DNA from 4 places in the Paenibacillus sp. LK1 genome. Region 3 is predicted to be linked to each of the others. Evidence: riboswitches for the same ligand, from Rfam matches in the RefSeq annotation. Region 3 holds a riboswitch; each other region holds the start of a gene.

Region 1 (3,209 bases), on a different contig from region 3:
TGTTTTCAGGCCGGAGCGCGCACTATTCGTGAGCAGGGCATCCCGGTTGAAGCGTTGGTGCGCATTCGTTCATTGAACGATGGCACTGTACAATTCGACGATAACGAATTGTGACTTTTTAAAGGAAAAAGTGCCTATTTTTATAACAATGCCTTTGCATGACCGCTGATTTCATTTATAATGGGGTTATGTTAGGGAGAGGAGGCAACACCATGGGTAACCAACCGGCAACAGAACAATTTTTTATTGATAAGCTGGCGGAATCGAAAGTACATTTTGAGCGTGCCCTGGATTGTAAACATACGGAATTCGATGACCTTTATCCCTATATGATTGAACATCCTCAATTTTTCTGGTACAAACGCTACGTTGCTTGGTCAGAATTGCTGACGATTGTAGGCTTGTGCGAAGAGTTGTCCTTCTCTTGGAAAGAACAATTTACACCGCATCAAGTGGAGTACCTTGAAGAACGTGTGATGTCCGCCAAAGTGCTTGATTTTTGGTTTGAGAAGAACGACAGCAAAGAGCACGCGCAGCGGTAACTTTCAGTCGGGACATATTTCGAATGACATGACAGTCCAATACAGTCACGTGAGACCTAAATGACTTTTCATTTAGGTCTCTTTTTGTAAATAATTTTTTTGGGAAAGTAGGCGCCATAAATATGATCAGTGATGCAGAATTGGATGCACTGCGTTTATCGGGTGAAAAAGTAAGAGTAGTACGGGACGAGATTCAGTCCAATGATGTGACAGGCATTGTAGTGGCCTGGGACGGGGAGCAGGTGCTCATTCGCCGTCAGAATCGTCGTGTGGTTAAGCTTGATCGGAATTATCAGTATCAGTTGTTCAGCGAACCACGTAAGAGCCCGCTCGAAGAATAGGACATGCGTTTTTAGGTTCATTTACCATGGATGTTTTGGCATAATTGCACCTCTCGGGAGAGAAGATAGGTACAGTGAGAGCTTGTAACATATCAGCCGAGAGGATGTGCGGTAACCATGACACTGATGAATGATAAGGTTCATGCCTATAAAGATCAGATTGGTGAATTAAGCGACGTGCTGCCAGCTGTGGTGAAGTCTTATCATGAGTTCACTGGAGAGTGCTTTCAGGCAGGGGCGATTGATGCCAAGACCAAACAGCTGATTGCGCTGGGCATTGGACTGTTTGCAAACAATGAGGTATGTACGTTTTACCATGTGGAAGAAGCGCGTGCCAAAGGAGCGACCGATCAAGAGATTATGGAGACGGTTGCTGTGGCTGGAGCAGTTGGCGGAGGCCATGCGTTGTCTCAGGGTGCAATGAGAGTACAGAAGGCTTTACATTAAAAGCTTTGGTTAAGACGGATGATGACCTTGTGTACCTCTAGAAAATCAATATTAATGTAGACAAAGATAGACAAAGAAAAGGCTCCGGTTATAACCGAAGCCTTTTCGTGTTAACTTATATTTTGCCCAGCATTTTGTTATACATAAACTGTCCTGTTACCCGGCGTGCTGTTACGTAACGATCGTTGAAGTAAGGATTAGATAATTGAGTGATGCTGACACCCTTGCTGCTTGAAGCATGAGCGAACTGTCCGCCCCCGATATATACACCTGTATGTGAAATGCCACTGCCCATCGTATTAAAGAATACCAGGTCACCCGTACGCAGATTAGCTTTGGATACCGGCGTTCCGGCCTTAGCTTGTTGCTGGGAAGTGCGTGGTAATTCAATGCTATATTTGTTGAAAATATATCTCATAAATCCAGAGCAATCAAACCCGGCGAGTGTAGTACCACCCCATTTGTAAGGTATGCCTGTCATGTTGTTAACGACGGTGTTAATACTGCTTGCCTCTGTGCTTGCTGCACCAGATGTAAATAATACTGCTGCTCCAAAAATGGAGATGATAAGCTTTTTCAAAATTTTTGTTCTCCCTTCGATGCCTACGGAGTTAGCTAAGGGTTCGGTAGAAGGTTCCCTATATTTCCTATGTATAAGAATAATTCACCCAAAATGGTTCCCCCGTTTTCAAACATGAAACTCGGCAAATGAATAATTAAGTTTTTGTAACCTTTTGAAACTATATTGCATAAATGCGAAAATGTCAAACCGTTCTTGAACACTTCTTATCATCTCAATGTTAACGGAATTATCGCTATTTATGTAGAAATAACTCGAATGTTGAGTTTTGATAGATGACAAAAAAGTAACTACTGTTTCAAATGCAGGATTCCAGCTTCCTAAAACCTTAAAGAGGAGGTGGGTAGGCCTGGTACGGAACTGGCCTTCCAACATATAATTCATTCAGACAGTTTTTTATCATCAATTGTATTGGCCTTAGTTTTTTGTTTTGCATGAAATGATGGATGAGTACAGCTTTACATATTAAATAAGGAATATTTTTTTGTTGACACTAATTACCTGCACATGATATATTATTTCTTGTCGCCGCGATGTAATTTCTCGGAGATACAACATACGCGGTCGTGGCGGAATTGGCAGACGCGCACGGTTCAGGTCCGTGTGGGCTAACCCCCGTGGAGGTTCGAGTCCTCTCGACCGCATCATATGTAATACGAAAAAGGTTCCTAGAATGGCATTACTGCCACTCTAGGAACCTTTTTTCTTTGTTTACGGATTAGAGTGATTGCTCATCCTGGTTGTCTTCAACCCATTCCCTTAATTTGAGCAAAGATGAAGTTTTTATTTGTTTATTTATCCATTAATGGAAATATGTTTGTTCTGCGACGGTTTGCCCCTATATTTCAGGTGAATTGTACGTAAAATACCGAAATGTACCTATCCTGAGCATCCTTCATCTACTATTCTCTTCTCGTATGGAAGCGCTATCAACAGGGATTTGAATGACCAAATTCAGAGGGGGTAGGGATAATTTGAAACGAATCGGAAAAAGGATGGCAATGTGTTTCATGGTATTCATGATTGCGGTGGTGCAGTTCGGAATTATGGGAACGACAGGTAATGTGGCACAAGCAGCAGATAAGAGTCTGGCCCAGAAGCCGTATATGGGTTGGAGCAGTTACAGCATGCAGGTATATGACGGGGCGGGCAACTGGACATCGGCTGAGAGTATTAAGAAGCAATCGGATGCCATGCGCGAGAAGCTGCAGGCCCATGGATATGAATACATTAATATTGATGCTGGCTGGAACGGTGACGAAGATGAATACGGTCGTCCTATTCCGAGTACTGTTCTTT
Region 2 (3,209 bases), on a different contig from region 3:
CCGGATCTGTCAGTACAATGACACCACGTCTCTCTTGAGCAAGTGCAATACGCTTTAGAATGCGCTGGTTGATGGCAGATCCACCAGTCTCGATCGTATCTGCCTGAACCGCACGTCGAATGGCTACGGTGTCATCACGACCTTCTACCACGATCACTTCTTTTATCATGTTCCATTTCTTCCTTTCTAACGCAAAAAGAAGAGGAATATCCTCTTCTCTGCCAAACGGCGGGGGAGACTGAATTCAGACCCCTCCGCCGTATATTCCGCATGAATCATTCATGCTTATATTTTATAGCATTCCCATTTCAAAGTAAAACGATTTTAGTTCGCTTCCGGCTTCACCGGACCAATCACATATACCGTCTTGCCTTTCTTCCGTCCGAAGTTCAGGGCATGCTTCACACTATCATAATACACATCAATTTTGTTGCCTTTAATGGCACCACCTGTGTCTTCCGCACGACGGAAGCCAAGGCCCTCGATATACACCCACCAGCCAATTGGAATGACTTTGGGATCAACTGCAATGGTACGTCCCTCGGTTACCCGAGTACCTGATGCTGTTTTTGTGCCGATACCGGGCTCTTCAGAAGAGTATGCCGTCATGGATACGTTTTTTAACACTTTAGAATATTTAAAAGAATTTCCTGAGACGGTAATTACTTTGCTGCCCGAGGCAGCGGTTTTCTTCGAGTTCGTGGTTGTTGCTTTTTTTGTCGTGGAAGTCTGCGCTGATACCGTCTGAATCACTGGCTCTTTCACAACAGGTTTGGCTTTGGTACCAACGGCGATCACTTTATCAACGCGATTCGTTGCGACCGATTTACCCACCATTTTTTTGGAGACCAATTCTCCATCCTGGAACACCTTTTCAATATGCTGTACAAGCGTGCCTTCTTTACCGCTCACAATGACACGATTGTCGCCTTTGTACAAGCTAGGGTCAGCCGTTTTGATCACTTTATAAGCAATCGGCTGTTCCACTTCCACCGTACGCTTTGTTACCCGCACTACACGAATTTTCATATCCGCTTCGATAGTGGTTCCAAGCGCCGGATACACTTTGTCTTCACTTGCAATCTGAATACCTGATTTTTTAATCGCATCTTTTACCGATGAATCGGTTGTATACAGAGTCTTGGTGTCTCCGTCTGCCGTAATCTTAACTGGAACGGCCCGCTCAATAACGATGCGGTCTCCATCTGTAATCGCCCCATTCAAGGGCATGGATACCTGATCGTGAGGGCTGACTGTGATTGACTGCTCCTCCAGCATTTCCTGAAGCATTCCTGTACGAGTCTCTACCGCTTGAGCCTTGCCATCAATAACCAGTGAAATTTGTTTCCCGGCCTGACCGTAAACGACTAACAAGATCATGATTGTAAGCGCAATTGAGAAAATCGCGATCAATGCCATTTGACGCATGTTCTCATGCTTCCACCGCAACGCGAAAGACTTACTGGATGATCGTGACTCATGGGTCTCTTCTGGTTGGAATGTGCCCACTTCTCCGTCCTCCTTCATAGCCTCGCCGTCTAAAGTAATGCATGATGTCTTTGACGCGACTATACCAAATTTTCTACAGAACACAGATCGGACCAACATAATCCGGTTCTGCACCATGAATCAATCTTCGCAACATGATGTCATCCTCCTGAATACTTACCGTATGATGACAGTATTTCTTTTATTCAAAAACAAAAAAGCCAAAGAAAGAGTTTAAGAGGAACTCTTTCGTGGCTTCCGAATGATTCTGAATATCGGAAATTCATGCACGAGGTTGCCTCTCTTTTTCCGCTTGCGAGGTTAGCTGTCGGGTTCGGGCGAAAGAGAGCCGCCCTATCTCCGGTCATCCGCTCATGGCGGACGCCCTTGAATTCACCCCGAGACCCAAAGAAGAAATCAAATACGGCTTCGCAGATTCATACGCTGCTTTTGGGTCAGCGCATGTTGCGCATCGGCTGCAAACACCGATGTTTAAGCCCTATTGGTTCCCCCGCTCTCCGTTAACGGAGACTCAGCGAGACTGATTCATGAAAGTAATGTTGTTTCATCGGAAAGTGTCCCTTTGTTCATCCCCCGAACATCTGTCCAATTTTCCGCACAACAATTCACTGAAAAGATGATATCCTGTTTCTATGCATGTTGTAAAGCGTTGTTCAAGTACGTTTTTCTAAATATTTGGTTAAAATATTGTAATATTCTTGATTTATTTGGATCAAAAAGCAAATTAACTCCGCCTAACTCACTTTTTCACCTGTTTTGCTCGATATTTTAACGAATCCCAAATCGTTCCATGGCATTTTTGGTCGTTATTGCTGCAATTTCCTCTACCGAAATGCCTTTAATTTCCGCAGCTGCTTCTGCAACCAGACGTACATGCGCTGTCTCATTTCGTTTTCCACGATAAGGGTGCGGTGTCAAATAAGGGGCGTCCGTTTCGATGAAAAATCGGTCCATAGGAACCTTCTCAAGAACCTCTTTGGGCTGCTTCGCATTTTTGAACGTGATTGGCCCTCCGAAGGAAAGATGAAAGCCCAAATCCAGGCACATCTTCGCTGTTTCCCAGCTGCCAGAGAAGGAATGCATAACACCGCCTACTTCCCCGGCCTTCTCTTCACGCAGAATCTTTACAATATCCTCATGCGCATCCCGGTTGTGAATGACAATTGGCATATTTAACTCACGGGCAAGACCAATCTGTTGTCGTAATACGCGATGTTGAACCTCTTTCGGTGAAGTGTCCCAGTAATAGTCTAGACCAATTTCACCAATGGCTACCACTTTTTCATGCTTGCATAAAGATGCAATCCATTCCAGATCACCCTCCTGCATCGTGATTGCATCCACTGGGTGCCAACCTACCGCAGCATAGATAAAATCATAGGTTTCAGCCAGCTTCATCGTGGACGGAATGGTCTCCCGATTAAAGCCCACGTTAATCATGCGACCAACTCCTGCATCCACGGCACGCTGAATCATTTCCTCGCGGTCCTCGTCGAATTGTGGTGCATCCAGGTGTGTGTGTGTGTCGAACAACATCATGCTGTATTTCTCCCTTCATGTCGAATAAACGACTATCTCTTTTTAATGTATCCTGTACATCTTAACCAGAACATAAATATTACTAAATTGGATCATGTTTTTTTATATTTCATTCCATTAGTTTATTGAACACAACATGTAGAACGAACAAGTTCCTTCAT
Region 3 (3,209 bases):
ACCATGAATGCATTTCGCAAACAAATCTTACATACCGGGGATATTATTCGAAATCTAGCGGGTTACACTCCCAAAATGATTCGTCCACCCTATGGTGACATTAACGAGCAACAGCTCCAATGGGCAGCCAAGCAACATTACAGCATCGTGAACTGGAACGTTGATTCTCTGGACTGGAAGGGCCTCTCCAAAGAGGAAGTCAAACAAAACATCCTGTCCGCCGTCAAACCAGGTTCCATTGTTCTGCAGCATGCAGGAGGCGGTGTAGGATCGAAGCTGAGTGGTACCATCGAGGCGTTGCCTGAAGTCATTGAAGAATTGCGAAACCGCGGGTACGAGCTGGTGACTTTGGACGAAATGCTGGAACTGCCAAAAGGTAAATAGATTTAATTACGGCAATGGATATTCAAAAGGGTGTTCTTCAATCACATTAATGTGATTGAAGAACACCCTTTATTGTTTAATTTAGATTAAGTTGGAGTCACCATATGATGATGTGCAGCTCGCTTTGATTTTATTTCAAAATGTAAAGTTCAACATCCTGAATACCAAATGTGCTCACGGACTGCTTGCTGCCAGGAATAAAGATATCGATCTTGTGTCCTTTAATGGCACTGCCCACATCACGAGCCGTAGCGACAAATGCCTGTTTTGGCAGTCCTGGATGTGTATGACCTGTCACCAGTACCTTTGTACCCAATGGAATGATACTTGGGTCTACTGCAATGGTACCCAATTCAAGCGGATTACCGAAGTAATCCACAGCACCCCATCCTCCATTTTCGGAAGCATCAGCGGAGTATGCTGTTGCTTTGACGTCGACAGCTTTGCTGTAATCAAACGTTTTTCCCCAGGCTTGTACAACTTTACTATCTGCATTAACGTCAAGGCTTGCGGCAGTTACCGTTTTGGCCTCCGTTTTTGCTGCTGCAGCAGAAGCTGTGTTTGTTGTTTTACCAGGGATCGTAATTTTCAAACCACCATAAATGTTGTAAGCTGAAATGTCATTATTAGCTTTAATAAGAGCGTTAAGTCCAACTCCATATTGTTTGGATAAGGTGTAGAAGGTATCCCCCTCTTTGGCCACATGAACTGAATCAGCATGAGCCGGAACGGCCTGAATGAGCATTGCTGCTGTCAGCAAAGCTGTTGCTGTTTTGGCTATACGTTTCTTGTTAATCATGGTCTTCCTCCCTCATTATGCCTGCGAAGTTAGTTGTCGGATTCGGATGGAGGAAACCACCCTATAGGTTCAATTACATTTAAGAATATATGTAGCCCTAATTCACCCCAAGCCGTGTGCAAATAATTCTTCCCCTAGCACACTTTGCATCGTTACATCCCCCACACTCCCAACTCCGGAAGTTTCGGCAGGAACAAATATATCACAATTTTGTAACCAGGGGTCGTAGTAAATGTTACCATCTGGCTAATTCACTTCAATATTTAGGCTGAATTCAAGACGTTTTTTCAAATAAATGTCTATTTGGGCTTTAATCATTGATGACAGAAACGTTACTTTTTATGTAATTCCGTGCGTATCCTTACATAACAAAACAATCCCTGCCGACGGTTCGTCGACAGGGATTGTTGAGGGGATGAAATTCTCATCCAAAGTATAGATTTTGCATTTTCATCTTGATCTTCATCCTTATTATTGGATGGTATTAGAGCACTTTAGCGAGGAAATCACGTGTACGTGCATGCTTGGGCTCGCCAAACACTTCAGCAGGCGTTCCTTCTTCTACAATAACCCCACCATCCATGAACAGGATACGGTCTCCTACTTCGCGTGCGAAGCCCATCTCATGGGTTACAATAACCATAGTCATGCCGCCCTCTGCAAGCCGCTTCATGACATCCAGTACTTCACCGACCATTTCAGGGTCCAGTGCTGAAGTAGGCTCGTCAAACAGCATGACATGCGGCTGCATCGCAAGCGCTCTTGCAATAGCGATCCGTTGTTTCTGTCCACCGGACAGCTGATTTGGATAAGCGTCCTTTTTGTCAGACAGGCCAACCGTCTTGAGCAAATCTGCGCAGATTTGTTCCGCTTCTTGTGCAGATTGTTTTTTCACTTTAATGGGAGCAATCGTAATATTCTGTTGCACCGTTTTGTGCGGAAACAGATTGAAATGCTGGAATACCATCCCCATTTTTTCACGAGTTGCATTAATGTTATGTTTGGGGTCAGTGATCGACACACCTTCAAAATTAATTTCGCCTGAAGTCGGCTGCTCCAGCAGGTTCAAACAGCGCAAAAATGTACTTTTCCCCGATCCGGACGGACCGATGACCACGACAACCTCGCCTTTGCCAATTGTTACATTAATGCCCTTGAGCACATCGTTATTTCCATATGATTTGTGTAATTGTCTAACGTCTATCACTTGCACTCAACTTCCTTTCCAGTCGACCCAGCAGCTTGGACAAAATGAACGTCAGCACAAAGTAAATGGCCGCTGCAATCAGGAATGGATTCATTCCTTGGTACGTAATGTTTTTGACTACACTTGCCTGGTACATAATGTCCACCATACCAATAACCGAGATGATGGAGGATTCCTTGATAATGGTCACGAACTCATTACCGATCGCCGGCAACACCGCTTTGAACGCTTGTGGAAGCACAATGAAGCGCATGGCCGCACCTCTGCCCATCCCCAGGGAACGAGCTGCTTCCAGTTGACCGCGATCCACACCCTGTATACCTGCCCGGAAAATCTCGGCAAGATAGGCACCACTATTAATGGATAGTGTGATAATCCCCGCCTGAAGAGCCGAGAAATTAATCCCAAAGGTCAATGATACACCGTAATAGATAATCATCAATTGTACCAGCATTGGCGTCCCACGAATGACCTCAACATAAGCTGTTCCGATCCAGCGCAAAATGGCGAAGTCATGTAGACGGAACAGACAGATGATTAAAGCGATAATTACCCCGAATATTACACCGAGTGCAGACAGTAAGAGGGTGTAACCTACACCTGTTGCATAAAAGCTTTTGTACTGCCAGAATACTTGGAAAATGTTTTGTTTACTCTTCTCTGCCATCAACTTGCTTGCTTCAGTAACCATCTGATCGATTTTATTTTCGCTTTTCAGACGTTCGAGCGTTCCGTTCACTGCATTCAGCAATTCCGTATTGCCCTTACGTATCCCGATTGCCGCTTCGGCCTGCTCTTCATCCGGAATAGCTGGAGCTA
Region 4 (3,209 bases), on a different contig from region 3:
CCAGAAAAAAGGCAGTGAATATAAGAAGGTGCCTGTTCGAATTATGTTCGAAGATGGGAAAACCATGACGAAAGAATGGGATGGCAGCGAGGAGCGCATTACCTACAAACTGACCTATACTTCCCCTGTTTCCTGGGCCATGACTGATCCGCTGTACACGATTGTGCTGGAGAACCATCATATGAACAATTTTCTGAAAGCCGGACTGGATGAGCCAACCAAATCCCGCTGGAGCATGAGTGCAACCAAACTTATAGAAGCCATATTCGGAAGTCTGTCATGGTGAGGTGGATACAGTGAAAGCGAAAATACGTGAAGGCTGGTTTCTCGTCCGTCAGCATATGTTCATTGCAGCACTCTTATTTCTCTATCAATTAGTATGGGGATACTTTCTTTATCGAATGGTTCAATCAGCTGTGGTTCCGCTACTCCTGCGTTATCCCGACCCTGATGCAGGGGAACTCAGTACAATTTTATTCAAAATGGAGAGCCAACTCGGCCTGACAATGAATCCAGAGGTCCATCGCTATTTATGGATTTTAGGGGCTATGCTGCTGCTACGGATGCTAATTAGCCCTCTCATTCAGGCAGGGCTGCTCTACTCGCTCCAACATTATAATCATTCGGAAGAGCGCATTCCATTCATTCGTGGCATCAAAAATTTGTGGAAACCAATGCTTCTGCTCCACACTATTCGCACCCTATTGCTGCTGCTACCGGCTTATTGGATCGCACCAAAACTTTATTCCATCCTTATGGAAGGTTTTCATTCCCTCCATCTGCTCCTGCCTGGTATTCCCTATGTTGCTGGTTGGATTGTATACGGGTGGGTTATCCATCATGTCCTGCTGTACATGCAGTTTGGTATCTCGGCTCCTGATGGGGAAGGCGGAGCACGTGGTACGTTTCAAGCTCTATGGATTGCACTACGCCAGGTCATCACTCTAATTGGCATTGCCGTACTGCTGGGTGGCCTTCATCTCCTGGTCTTTGGCGCCTTCACTTCAGCTTCATGGTTACTAACGGGCTTAACTGGTCTTATACTACAACAGACGTATCCACTTGCCCGGTGCTTGCTGAGCTTATGGAAGATATGCGCCCATTTCCGGTTATGGCAGTCCAACTCGGTCAAGGATTAACGTGCACAGTTAAAAATGGTTACCATCTATATGTAAAGTTGTTTTCATCAAACACCTTTAAACAAGCAAACCTCGACCTTTCCCCGTCAAAGGTCGAGGTTTTTTTTGCTAATTTTGCTGTTAAACGTTGCCAAAGTGATATACCTCTGTTACAATAATCGCAGTGAGTTTTTAGTAACAACTTTGTAATCTTTACCTTCATATTTGTAACTACTTAAAATTTAATCGTCATTTCTTGATTTCGCAGGTGCATAACTAGCATAGCCAAATTCCTAGCACCTGGGAAGCGGGGGAACCAGTTATGGGTGAATTGATCTTGCAACAGAGGGATCATAGGGGACCTTCAACCGAATCCTTAAGCTAACCTCGCAGGCATTGGAAGGGGTATATCTCTTGTTTAAGAAGAAATTAACCGCAGCTGTACTCAGCATCACATTCGCATTATCGCTTGGAGCAGGCAGCGCATTCGCAGATTCAAAAATGGACCAAGTCATTGATTCAGCAATGGGAACTACATACAAAAGCGGAGGAACAACGCTTAACGGCTTTGACTGCTCTGGGTTCACAAGTTATGTATTCGACAAGCTGGGTATTGATCTGGCTCGCCAATCGAGCTCGCAATTCGACATGGGTGATTCAGTATCCCGTATGGAAATGAGACCAGGTGATCTGGTATTCTTCAATACAACGGGCAAAGGGGTCTCACACGTAGGGATCTTTGTAGGGGATGGAAAGTTTGCACACTCATCTTCTTCCAAAGGAGTTACAATCAGTGCATTAAGCGAAAGCTACTGGGCTAACCGCTATGTTGGCGCTAAACGCATTATGAGCACGGACGCATATGAGACATTGGCCATCGACTAGGGACAAGCTGAGCAACGTCATGCTGTAACAATAAAAATACTGTAACGAAGCATAATAGAACCGTCTGGTACATTCTCCGCAGGAATGTATCCGGCGGTTTTTTTGTGCTTCGTTTCCTTTAACGTATTCGGGACAGCTATCAAACCTAATTTTAACTTTTTTTAAAAAGCTAATTTTCGTTGCTTTGTCCGTGCTCTTATAATGTTTTTACCCATCCCACTATAATATAAACGAAATTACCGGAACTTTTGTTTCACTTTTTTTTCAAAAACGAGGACTTGCCAAATGAACGCCTCTTTTGTAGAGTGGAAACAAGCTTAGATATGGAATGACATATGTATATGGACAAATCAGAATCATTATAGCTTGTTCACAATGAGAGGAGCGTGCAGTTGTATGGATGAAGCCTCTGTGACGTTTCACGTTGTGCCCATGCAAGAAGAACATGCGGAGCTCATCTGCAATTGGCAGTATGACCCGCCTTATAATATTTATAGCTGGCTACCCTGGGAGCAGATGAAAGCACTCGAAGTAGAATTCGGCGATCCCCAGCTACGGAAGGAACAATATGTGGTGGTGCTGGGAGAGAATCAACAAATTTGCGGCTTCGCTCAATACTTCCCACTTGAAGGTGTCACCCGCATTGGGCTTGGCATGCATCCGGAACGATGTGGTCATGGTCAAGGAACGGCTTTTGTCTCCGCCATTGTGCAGGAAGCCATTCGCCGGAACCCTGCAAACGAAATCGATCTGGAAGTTCTGACCTGGAATGACCGGGCCATTCGCGTCTATCTCAAAGCCGGATTTGTTACGCAGGATACATACGAACGACAGACACCAAGCGGTTTGAAGCCCTTCTACTGTATGGTCTATGAAGGTCCACGCGGATAAAAAGAGCTTAAAATCACCCTAGAAAGTCCCCGGTTATGTGATTAGTTCAAAAAATTACCACAAAATGCTATGATGTCACTACAGGTTCCGTTATAATGATATGGATAGTTTCAAGTTAGATGATCTTTCATTCTGGAGGGGACATAAGGGATGCACAAATGGATCATGAGCGGGGTATTTTTTGCAGCGTGCGCTTTAGCTATTGTACTAATGTTTACGCTTCCAGGGAAAGAGGAAGTTGCAGAAGAAGCGAAACCGACGATGCCGCAAGTTACAATGGATGCAGGACAGGCTGAGGCACTGGTCAAAGCCAAC

Evidence for each region. A riboswitch is a leader RNA that binds a small molecule or an ion and turns the genes downstream of it on or off. The one in region 3 is predicted to bind cyclic di-AMP.
Region 1: it holds a riboswitch for cyclic di-AMP, as region 3 does, so the genes downstream of both, CS562_RS03040 (C40 family peptidase) here and CS562_RS13340 (3D domain-containing protein) in region 3, are expected to answer to the same signal.
Region 2: it holds a riboswitch for cyclic di-AMP, as region 3 does, so the genes downstream of both, CS562_RS30035 (resuscitation-promoting factor) here and CS562_RS13340 (3D domain-containing protein) in region 3, are expected to answer to the same signal.
Region 4: it holds a riboswitch for cyclic di-AMP, as region 3 does, so the genes downstream of both, CS562_RS31260 (C40 family peptidase) here and CS562_RS13340 (3D domain-containing protein) in region 3, are expected to answer to the same signal.

The regions. Positions count from the first base shown of each region.
Region 1 is NZ_PEII01000001.1:679,189-682,397, reverse strand. Features, by position in the region: gene CS562_RS03060 (xanthine phosphoribosyltransferase) at 1-114, shown strand, start outside; gene CS562_RS03055 (hypothetical protein) at 213-542, shown strand; gene CS562_RS03050 (hypothetical protein) at 665-883, shown strand; gene CS562_RS03045 (carboxymuconolactone decarboxylase family protein) at 1,001-1,330, shown strand; gene CS562_RS03040 (C40 family peptidase) at 1,446-1,910, opposite strand; cyclic di-AMP (ydaO/yuaA leader) riboswitch at 1,916-2,047, opposite strand; tRNA gene CS562_RS03035 (tRNA-Leu) at 2,471-2,554, shown strand; gene CS562_RS03030 (X2-like carbohydrate binding domain-containing protein) at 2,885-3,209, shown strand, end outside.
Region 2 is NZ_PEII01000020.1:14,345-17,553, reverse strand. Features, by position in the region: gene rnmV (ribonuclease M5) at 1-169, opposite strand, end outside; gene CS562_RS30035 (resuscitation-promoting factor) at 325-1,509, opposite strand; cyclic di-AMP (ydaO/yuaA leader) riboswitch at 1,783-2,036, opposite strand; gene CS562_RS30030 (TatD family hydrolase) at 2,278-3,048, opposite strand.
Region 3 is NZ_PEII01000005.1:244,933-248,141, forward strand. Features, by position in the region: gene CS562_RS13335 (polysaccharide deacetylase family protein) at 1-384, shown strand, start outside; gene CS562_RS13340 (3D domain-containing protein) at 515-1,183, opposite strand; cyclic di-AMP (ydaO/yuaA leader) riboswitch at 1,186-1,383, opposite strand; gene CS562_RS13345 (amino acid ABC transporter ATP-binding protein) at 1,668-2,390, opposite strand; gene CS562_RS13350 (ABC transporter substrate-binding protein/permease) at 2,377-3,209, opposite strand, start outside.
Region 4 is NZ_PEII01000024.1:18,257-21,465, reverse strand. Features, by position in the region: gene CS562_RS31270 (M1 family metallopeptidase) at 1-286, shown strand, start outside; gene CS562_RS31265 (hypothetical protein) at 297-1,139, shown strand; cyclic di-AMP (ydaO/yuaA leader) riboswitch at 1,392-1,529, shown strand; gene CS562_RS31260 (C40 family peptidase) at 1,533-2,003, shown strand; gene CS562_RS31255 (GNAT family N-acetyltransferase) at 2,400-2,894, shown strand; gene CS562_RS31250 (c-type cytochrome) at 3,045-3,209, shown strand, end outside.